Regions from separate parts of the Alteromonas sp. McT4-15 genome, predicted to be linked through region 2. Evidence: predicted binding sites of a transcription regulator. Region 2 holds the regulator's gene; the other holds the start of a gene.

Region 1 (4,465 bases), on a different contig from region 2:
ATTGCGCAGTCCTCACTTGATACACTTAGTGCCAGTAAGCAATTAGATGAGTTGGCGAATCAATCTTTAAAGGCTAACCAAAATATTAGAAACAGTATGGAAGTGCTTGCTGATGATATTAAAGGCGTGCAAAAAAATGCCGGCGAGATGGAGATGAAAGTTGGCGAAATCTCTACCATTTTAGAAACCATCAACACATTATCAGATCAAACCAACTTATTAGCACTTAATGCTGCGATAGAGGCTGCGCGCGCAGGCGAACATGGGCGCGGATTTGCTGTTGTCGCAGACGAAGTACGAAAACTGGCGCAAAGTAGCCGAGAGTCGTCTGATAAAATTTCGACGCTTCTGTCTAGTCTAAGAGAAGCAAGCGTCGTCGTTGTTAACGATATTAATAAGAACGTTGAATCGATATCTAACTCTATGGAAACTACCACAGAAGGGCGCAAAACAGCCGAGCAAGTAAAAGAGGCTGCTGGTAATGTAGAGGATATGGCGAACAATATGTCATCCGCCGCTGAACAGCAGTCTGTCACGACAGAAGAGATTGCTAAAGAACTGGTGACAGTGGAAGAAGCCGCAAGGCACGAAGTGGATATTGCGCAAAATCTTTCAAATTTGTCAGGTGAAATGCAAGCCAACAATCAGCTATTACAGCATACCATCGATGGATTTAAAGCCGATTAGTCGTTATTGTAGATAAACTTGATTTCGCAATATCGCGCTAATTTATTGTCTAAAAGAAGAATACGAAAAACGATGGCTGATATAGAAACACTAGATTCAAAAGTGGTGTATCAAAACAAATGGCTTAGGGTGCGGGAAGACAAAATTCGCCGCAAAAGCGGAAATGAAGGTATTTATGGTGTAGTAGAAAAGCCTGATTTTGCGATTATCTTGCCAATAGAAAATGATGTTGTGTATATGGTTGAACAGTATCGTTATACCATTGGTGAGCGTCAACTTGAGTTCCCCCAAGGCGCATGGGAGGCAAATCCTGATGCCGACCCCGCAGAGCTTGCTGCTGGGGAACTTAAGGAAGAAACCGGCCTTTCGGCGACACAAATGATTTACGTGGGTTTCCAGTATCTGGCCTATGGTTTTTGCAATCAGGGATATCATATCTATGTTGCTAAAGGGCTGAGTCAGGGCGAGCAGAAGCTTGACGTCGAGGAAGAAGATTTACGTATCGTCCCCCTGGCACTAAATGAGTTACGAGAAAAAATCCTCACTGGCGAAATCAAAGATGCCAGTACGTGTAATGCCTTCGGACTTGCCACGCTAAAAGGACTTATCTGAACAGCCTGTTACAATTTCCGCACTTTGATTTTTTTGCGAAGCAGGTTAGCATGGCAAAAAATTCAGGATTTAAGTAATGGAATGTAAAGGACAATTCTTAATCACGCGTTGGGAAGAAGAGACACTTTCAGAAAAATGTGAAGGAGTTAAAACTTCACATGCTTCCATTAGTCAGGCCTACTCTGGTGATATGGCAGGCGAGGCAGACATCGAATTTCTTATGAGTTATCAGTCTCCAGCAGAAGCTAGGTTTACTGGCTTCGAATCGTTTGTCGGTGTGATAAATGGTTTACGTGGAACGGTGACTTTAGTGCACAGTGGTAAATTTACAGGTGGCGTTGCAAGCAGCGAATTTAATGCAATAGCATCCTCGGCTACCGGAGAGCTAGCGGGGAAAGAAATTCACGGGCACTTTCAATCGTCTGAAGCGGGTAAAGCCAATTACACGATTTTTATAGACTAGGGCGTATTAACCTTTGCGTTTTACGCTAATGCTTAGCAAGAAACTTTCTAAGAAAAGAATCCCCAAATAAAAAAACGGCGCCATACGGCGCCGCTAAAAAGTTGGGAAACAAACCAAGAATTTTTACGTATTAGTTCTCAAGTAAGCGAGAGCCAATTTCGATTTGACGAGGTTTCTTGGCTTCAGGTATGACTCGCTCCATATCGATATGTAAAAGGCCATTTTCCATGTCTGCTGCAAGCACTTTTACGTGATCGCCCAGTTGGAATTTGCGTTCAAAATTACGCTCAGAAATACCTTTGTGTAAGAACTTACGCTCTTTATTTTCTTTCTCTTCCGCTTTTTTGGTACCAGTTATAGTAAGCGTGTTTTCTTCAACTTGAATAGAAACGTCATCTTTACTAAAGCCAGCGATTGCCATAGTCACCCGATACTTGTCATCGCCTAACAGTTCGATGTTGTACGGCGGATAAGTACTTTGTTTCTCAGCGCGAGATGCTGCATCAATAAGTGACGCTAGGTGGTCTGAACCAATAAAAGAACGGTAAAGTGGAGATAGATCGATAGTACGCATAGTCATATCCTCAAAATTAAGCAATATGTTTAAATTAATGTGCCCCGACTTCGCGGCGGCGGTGTTGTCGACCTGACCTTTCAGCGCCGACAAATTATATATAGGATTGGTTGATTTCTTTTCAATGCTTAAAAAGCAAAAAAAATCTAAATTTTTTTATGGTATTGAATTTCATCGCCTTTTTACTTCGACTTTATTTCGGCCACTTTCTTTTGCAGCATAAAGTGCTTTGTCAGCATTGTTAACTGTGTGCTCAAATGAAAGTGCGTTGTCTAGAGTAGCAACACCAAAACTGGCAGTAATTCGAAGTCGCTCACGGCTATCTTTACGCGTTTGCAAAAAAGTCAAAGACCTTTGCAAAAACAAGCGTATGCGATAATTTTTATAGAATATTTAGCATAACGTTAACCAACGCTGCTGATTATAAATGCTACAATTTGATCTGACTCGATATCTCAACAATTTTACTAAAAAAGCCAAATGAAAAAAGAAGTTATTGTATTAAATTGCGGCAGCTCATCGGTGAAGTTTGCCATTATAGATGCTGATACTGGTGTAGCAGGGTTATCTGGTATTGCGGAAAGTCTAGGCAACAGTGACGCGAGTTTGTCATACAAGCTTAATGGTGAAAAATCAAAACAGCGCCTAGGTGAAAAAGCGGGCCACACAGAAGCACTTAATGCTATTCAAGAGATCATTGCAAAAACCGGTGTGAAGCCTATTGCAATTGGACATCGCGTGGTTCACGGTGGTGAAAAATTCAAACAAGCAGCCTTGGTGAATGAAGACGTTCTTTCGGCCATTGAAGCCTATGCCAGTATGGCGCCACTGCACAATATGGCCAACCTAAAAGGCATAGTCACAGCCCAAATGGCTTATCCAGACTTGCCGCATGTTGCAGGATTTGACACGTCTTTTTTTCAAAGTATGCCGCAAAAAGCGTTTATTTATGCACTACCAATTGAATTGTATAAAGAACATGGCATTAGGCGCTATGGATTCCATGGCACCAGCCACAAATTTATTCTAGATAGCACTGCTGGTTTGCTCAATAAGCCTGTCTCACAAACCAGTATCATCAGCGCTCACTTGGGCAACGGATGCAGTGTATCTGCTATTGAGCAGGGTGAAGCGGTTGATACTAGTCTTGGGTTTACGCCGCTTGAAGGGCTAGTTATGGGCACGCGTTGTGGCGACCTCGACCCTTCATTACCGGGTACGTTACAGAAAAAGCTTGGCAAAACGGCTGACGAAATTAATGACCTACTCAACAAGCAGTCTGGATTGCTTGGCATTTCAGCGCTTAGCAATGATTGCAGAACGTTGGAAGATGAGGCGCTTAAAGGCCATGAAGGTGCGCAGCTAGCAATTGAGATTTTTTGTTATCGCCTTGCTAAATATATCTCTGGCTATATGGTCAGTGTTCCAAGTTTAGACGCCATTGTGTTTACGGGTGGCATCGGTGAAAACTCATCACTTATTCGCGAAACCACTATGGGCTATTTTAAACATTTTGGTATCACAGTTGATGAACAAAAGAACCTTGAGGCGCGATTTGGAAAAGGGGGAGAAATCTCCACGTCTTCATCTACTACATCAGTTTTTGTAGTGCCCACTAACGAAGAGTGGGTTATTGCCGCCGAAGCGGCTGAGTTCGCTTAACTTTTATCAAGAGAAACTGCCGTTATATACTAACGGCACGCACAGGAGTCGCTATGTCTCGCCGAATTATGTTGATCCCAGTAGGAACCAGTGTCGGTCTTACTACTGTCAGCATGGGTCTTGTTCGTGCTATCGAAGAGCAAGGTATTAAACTAAACTTTTTTAAACCTGTTGCGCAGCCAAGAAAAGGCGACAATGGGGAAGAGCGTTCCACTGCTATTATCGCGCACCACGCTAGCGTATCGCCGATTACTCCCTTCTCGCTAGACTATGTAGAGCGCATGATCAGTAACGATAATACTGACGAATTACTTGAAGAAATTATTGAACGCTTTGAAGATAACTCTGAGCAAGAAGCTGTCACTGTTATAGAAGGGTTGGTTACTACACGACATCACCCCTATGCTGAGCGCCTGAATTTGGAAATAAGCCGCGCGCTTGACGCTGATATTGTCTTTGTTGCAGTG
Region 2 (4,465 bases):
AAGATGCATTTTGGATAACAATATCTGTACTAGTAGCAACCTGCCCTTGCGCATTAGGGCTTGCGACACCGTCAGCACTTACATGCGCAATGGCGAAACTAAACCGCCAAGGTATATTGTTAAAACGCGCTGATGCACTTGAACAAATCACCACAATCGACACCATAGCCCTTGATAAAACAGGTACGCTTACAGAAGGTAAATTTACACTCACCCAACGCTGGTTTGCTGATGGTGTTGATGAAAACGGCGTTATGAACATTGCAATGGCACTAGAAATGCGTTCGGAGCACCCGATAGCCAAAGCATTTATTACCAAGAGCGAACCAGGCAGCCAACCGCCACATCAAGTAGAACAATTTACTGTTACACCAGGGGGTGGTATCACCGGTGTAATAAATAACGCACAATTTATGATGGGAAGTGCATCATTTGTAGAAGTCGACACTGCGCTTGTTCCAATAAACGCAAACGTGTATCTCACTGTTAACGGGAAGCTTTTAGGGGCATTTGAGGTCAGTGATACGTTACGAAAAGACACCAAAACCACCCTTAATGCCCTTGGGAAGCATAACTCACTTATTGTGCTTAGCGGTGATACCCAACACAATGTAGATACCCTATCACAGCACCTTCCCATACAGCTTGCAAAAGGTGGTCTTACTCCTGAAGATAAGTTTCACGAAGTACAGGCAATGCAAGCCAGCGGAAAAAAAGTGATGATGATGGGGGATGGTATTAATGATGCACCGGTCTTAGCTAGCGCCGATGTGGCTATAGCGGTGGGTAATGCAACGGATGTAGCGAAAACCGCCGCCGATGTTATCTTACTTGGCGATCAGTTACTTTCTGTTCCAGAGTTAATTACCACCGCCAAGCAAGTAAAACAAAAAATTAGGCAAAATATTGGCTGGTCTGTAGGTTACAACATTCTGATTCTACCATTTGCTGTATCTGGTTTGCTTTCGCCTTGGATGGCTGTGGTAGGCATGTCACTAAGTTCTATTATTGTGGTGACAAACTCAACCCGACTATTGAGTAAGTAGCATGAGCATTATTTACGTCCTTATACCCATCGCCATCATTATCGTGGCCGTCGCTATCGTTATTTTCTTTTGGGCTGTAAAGTCCAATCAGTTTGAAGACCTCGATCGTCAAGGCTACAGTATTTTGTTTGATGATGATCTGTCGCCAGAGGAAAAACAACTTGCAGAACAACGTAAGAAACTGCAAGAAAAAGAAGAATTAACTCACTTATCTAAACACACGAACACAGCGAAAACATCAGTCAATCAACCTGAAAACGAGACTCATGGAAGGCATTAATTACTTTTCTGCCTTTCTTATTGGCCTCGCAGGCGGCGTTCACTGTGTAGGAATGTGTGGGGGTATTGTAACCGCACTACGAATGGTTACCCCCAAAGGCATTTCCCCCTTCCCCTATACACTGACTTATAATATTGGGCGCATTGTGAGTTATACCATCGCAGGCGGTATAACTGGTTTTTTTGGAAAAATTGCCGCTGATTATATTCCCCTCGCGAATTATGCACTTTCACTGATTAGCGGCATCATGCTACTGCTATTGGCATGCTATCTCGGGCAGTGGTATACCGGCTTAACCAAACTAGAACGGTTGGGCAACGGAATATTTAAAAAAATACAGCCTTACTCTAAACGTTTTTTACCATTTAGGACGCCGCTGAGCGCCTTTCCCTACGGCTTTATTTGGGGATGGTTACCGTGCGGGTTAGTGTATTCGACATTAACATGGTCATTGGCTTCTGGCAGTGCCTTGCAAGGTAGCGCAATTATGTTCTTCTTTGGGTTAGGCACATTGCCTACACTGATTGCGACAAGCTTGGGTAGCCAATGGTTGATCTCAGGATTTAAAAACATATTGGTTAGACAAGGGATCGCGAGCATAATGGCTATATATGCTGTTTATCTGATTTATCGCGCAATCGCCTAAATCTTGCGGTATCATAACAAAGTAAACCCTGTAATTTGTGAGTTAGTATTTATGAGCAAAGGAAGCCAATTCTCTATACATTGTCAAAACTGCAGTTTCAGTCATTTATGTCTACCAGTGGCATTGAATAAGACAGAAATTGAGTCTCTTGATGACATTATTGAGCGTAAAAAACCACTCCATAAGGGCGATACGCTTATCCAAACTGGCGATACCTTTCGTTCACTCTTTGCTGTTCGCACAGGCTCATTTAAGTCTTTTGTTACAAACAAAGAAGGTGAAGAGCAGATAACAGGTTTTCACTTTCCTGGCGATATCATAGGCTTTGATGCACTACGTGAAAATCAGCATCAAAGCTACACGCAGGCTCTTGAAACTGCAATGGTGTGCGAACTTCCCTACGAAACGTTAGATGAAATGTCAGTACAATTTCCAAAACTTCGTCACCAGATTATGAGCTTCATGAGTGCGGAAATTAAGCAAGATCACGATATGATTATGCTGTTAAATAAACGCACAGCCCAAGAACGTCTCTTATATTTCATCTCGCATTTGTCTCAACGTTTTGAAGAACGTGGTTTTTCACACAGAGAGTTTCACTTAACGATGACACGTAATGAAATAGGTAACTATTTAGGTTTGACTATCGAAACGATAAGTCGCCTGTTAAGTCGCTTCCAAAAAGACGGTATTATCAAGGTAGATGGCAAGCTTATTACTATTTTAGATTTTGATCGACTTAGTACAAAACTAGAAGCGCTTAACGGTCCCAGCGTTGTGTGTAACGGTTAGGAACCCTAATCAACAACTGATAACAAGATTAAGATTGGCGCTTTGAAAGCGCCTTTTTTATTTATTGATCTAAAACAACTAACGTTTTTAGTATTGTCGTTTACACTTACCTTAAGCGTCCAACTTATTTATAAAACTAAATACTAAGCTTTTGTTTATAAGGGGTAGTTATGATTGAGTACAAACGCATCCTTGCTGTTGTTGATGCCGAGCGAGACAACCAACCTGCCTTAAGCAGGGCCTACGAATTAGCGTCAAAATTGGGCGCTTCAGTAACAGCCATGATGGTGGTATACGATCTCTCTTATGACATGACCACTATGCTTAGCCCTGATGAAAGAGAGTCAATGCGCGACGCCGTCACTAACGAACACGCCAAATGGCTATCAGGAGAGCTTCACAAGCAAGGCTATGGAGAAACTGATATTGTTGTTGAGTGGAATAATCGCGCCTATGAATCAATTATTCATTATGCCTTGGACAATCAAATCGATTTAGTGGTTAAAGCAACTAAGAAACATGATGACTTGGCATCCGTTATATTTACGCCCACAGACTGGCACCTGATGCGTAAATGCCCTCGTCCAGTATTATTGGTAAAAGAGCACGATTGGCCAGAAGGTGGCGAAATTATTGCTGCTGTAAACGTAGGTACTGAAGACGACGAACATGCTGCGCTCAATGATAAAATTACCGTTATTGCCAACGACTATGCGTCGCTTTTAAAAGGGAATGTCAATCTTGTTAACAGCTACCCTTCTACACCGCTAAATATTGCTATTGAAGTCCCTGAGTTCGACCCTGACACTTATCATGATGCGGTTAAGCAACACCACCAGAATGAAATGCGCGCCCATGCACTTAAATATGGTGTACCTGATAATAAATGCGTAGTTAAAGAAGGATTGCCAGAAAAGGTTATCCCCATGGTTGCAAAAGACATTGACGCAGAACTCGTTATCATCGGCACAGTTGGCAGAGTTGGCATTTCAGCCGCTTTGATTGGTAATACTGCAGAACATGTTATCGATGAACTGAACTGCGATGTGTTGGCACTCAAGCCCGACGGTTTTGTATCACCGTTGGCAAACTAAGTGCTGTGCAAAGTAGGATGTCATTATTTTGAACGAACAAGAACTCTGAACGAACAATAGCGAATAAATTAACGTGCGCAGGCATGGTTTCGAAAAGGTGCTTTATTGTATAATGTGCTTTTTATTACAAACCAAGCTAGTTAATTATGAGTCTAGGCACAAATGGTGCTGATGCGGCGCCTCTAAATGCGACGCAAAGTAAGCAAAAGTACAACTTCAACAAACTTCAAAAACGCCTTCGCCGAAATGTGGGTAAAGCCATTGGCGATTTTGGAATGATTGAAAATAATGACAAGGTAATGGTGTGCCTATCAGGCGGTAAAGACAGTTACACCATGCTCGACATTCTTTTATTCTTAAAGAAGATTGCGCCTATTCACTTTGATATTGTTGCCGTAAACCTAGACCAGAAACAGCCCGGTTTCCCGGAGCATATTTTGCCTGAGTATCTAGATAGCATTGGTGTCGATTACAAAATCGTCGAAGAAGACACCTATTCAATTGTTAAAGATAAAATTCCTGAAGGTAAAACAACCTGCTCACTTTGCTCTCGTTTGCGTCGCGGTATTTTGTATCGCACTGCGAAAGAATTAGGAGCAACTAAAAT

Evidence for each region. Region 2 encodes FNR, which switches genes on or off when oxygen is low (the NO sensors DNR and NnrR bind a similar motif). Its sites were predicted from a motif close to TTGATCTAGATCAA; they were not measured.
Region 1: a site for FNR is predicted at 2,774-2,787, ahead of LHL20_RS10435 (acetate kinase). Genes of this name have one in related genera too.

The regions. Positions count from the first base shown of each region.
Region 1 is NZ_JAJALG010000011.1:82,131-86,595, forward strand. It holds gene LHL20_RS10410 (methyl-accepting chemotaxis protein) at 1-687, shown strand, start outside; gene LHL20_RS10415 (NUDIX domain-containing protein) at 760-1,299, shown strand; gene LHL20_RS10420 (DUF3224 domain-containing protein) at 1,376-1,762, shown strand; gene LHL20_RS10425 (Hsp20 family protein) at 1,893-2,336, opposite strand; gene LHL20_RS10430 (diguanylate cyclase) at 2,508-2,702, opposite strand; gene LHL20_RS10435 (acetate kinase) at 2,817-3,998, shown strand; gene pta (phosphate acetyltransferase) at 4,052-4,465, shown strand, end outside.
Region 2 is NZ_JAJALG010000044.1:14,341-18,805, forward strand. It holds gene LHL20_RS19035 (heavy metal translocating P-type ATPase) at 1-1,046, shown strand, start outside; gene ccoS (cbb3-type cytochrome oxidase assembly protein CcoS) at 1,048-1,326, shown strand; gene LHL20_RS19045 (sulfite exporter TauE/SafE family protein) at 1,313-1,972, shown strand; gene fnr (fumarate/nitrate reduction transcriptional regulator Fnr) at 2,024-2,764, shown strand; gene uspE (universal stress protein UspE) at 2,935-3,858, shown strand; gene ttcA (tRNA 2-thiocytidine(32) synthetase TtcA) at 4,005-4,465, shown strand, end outside.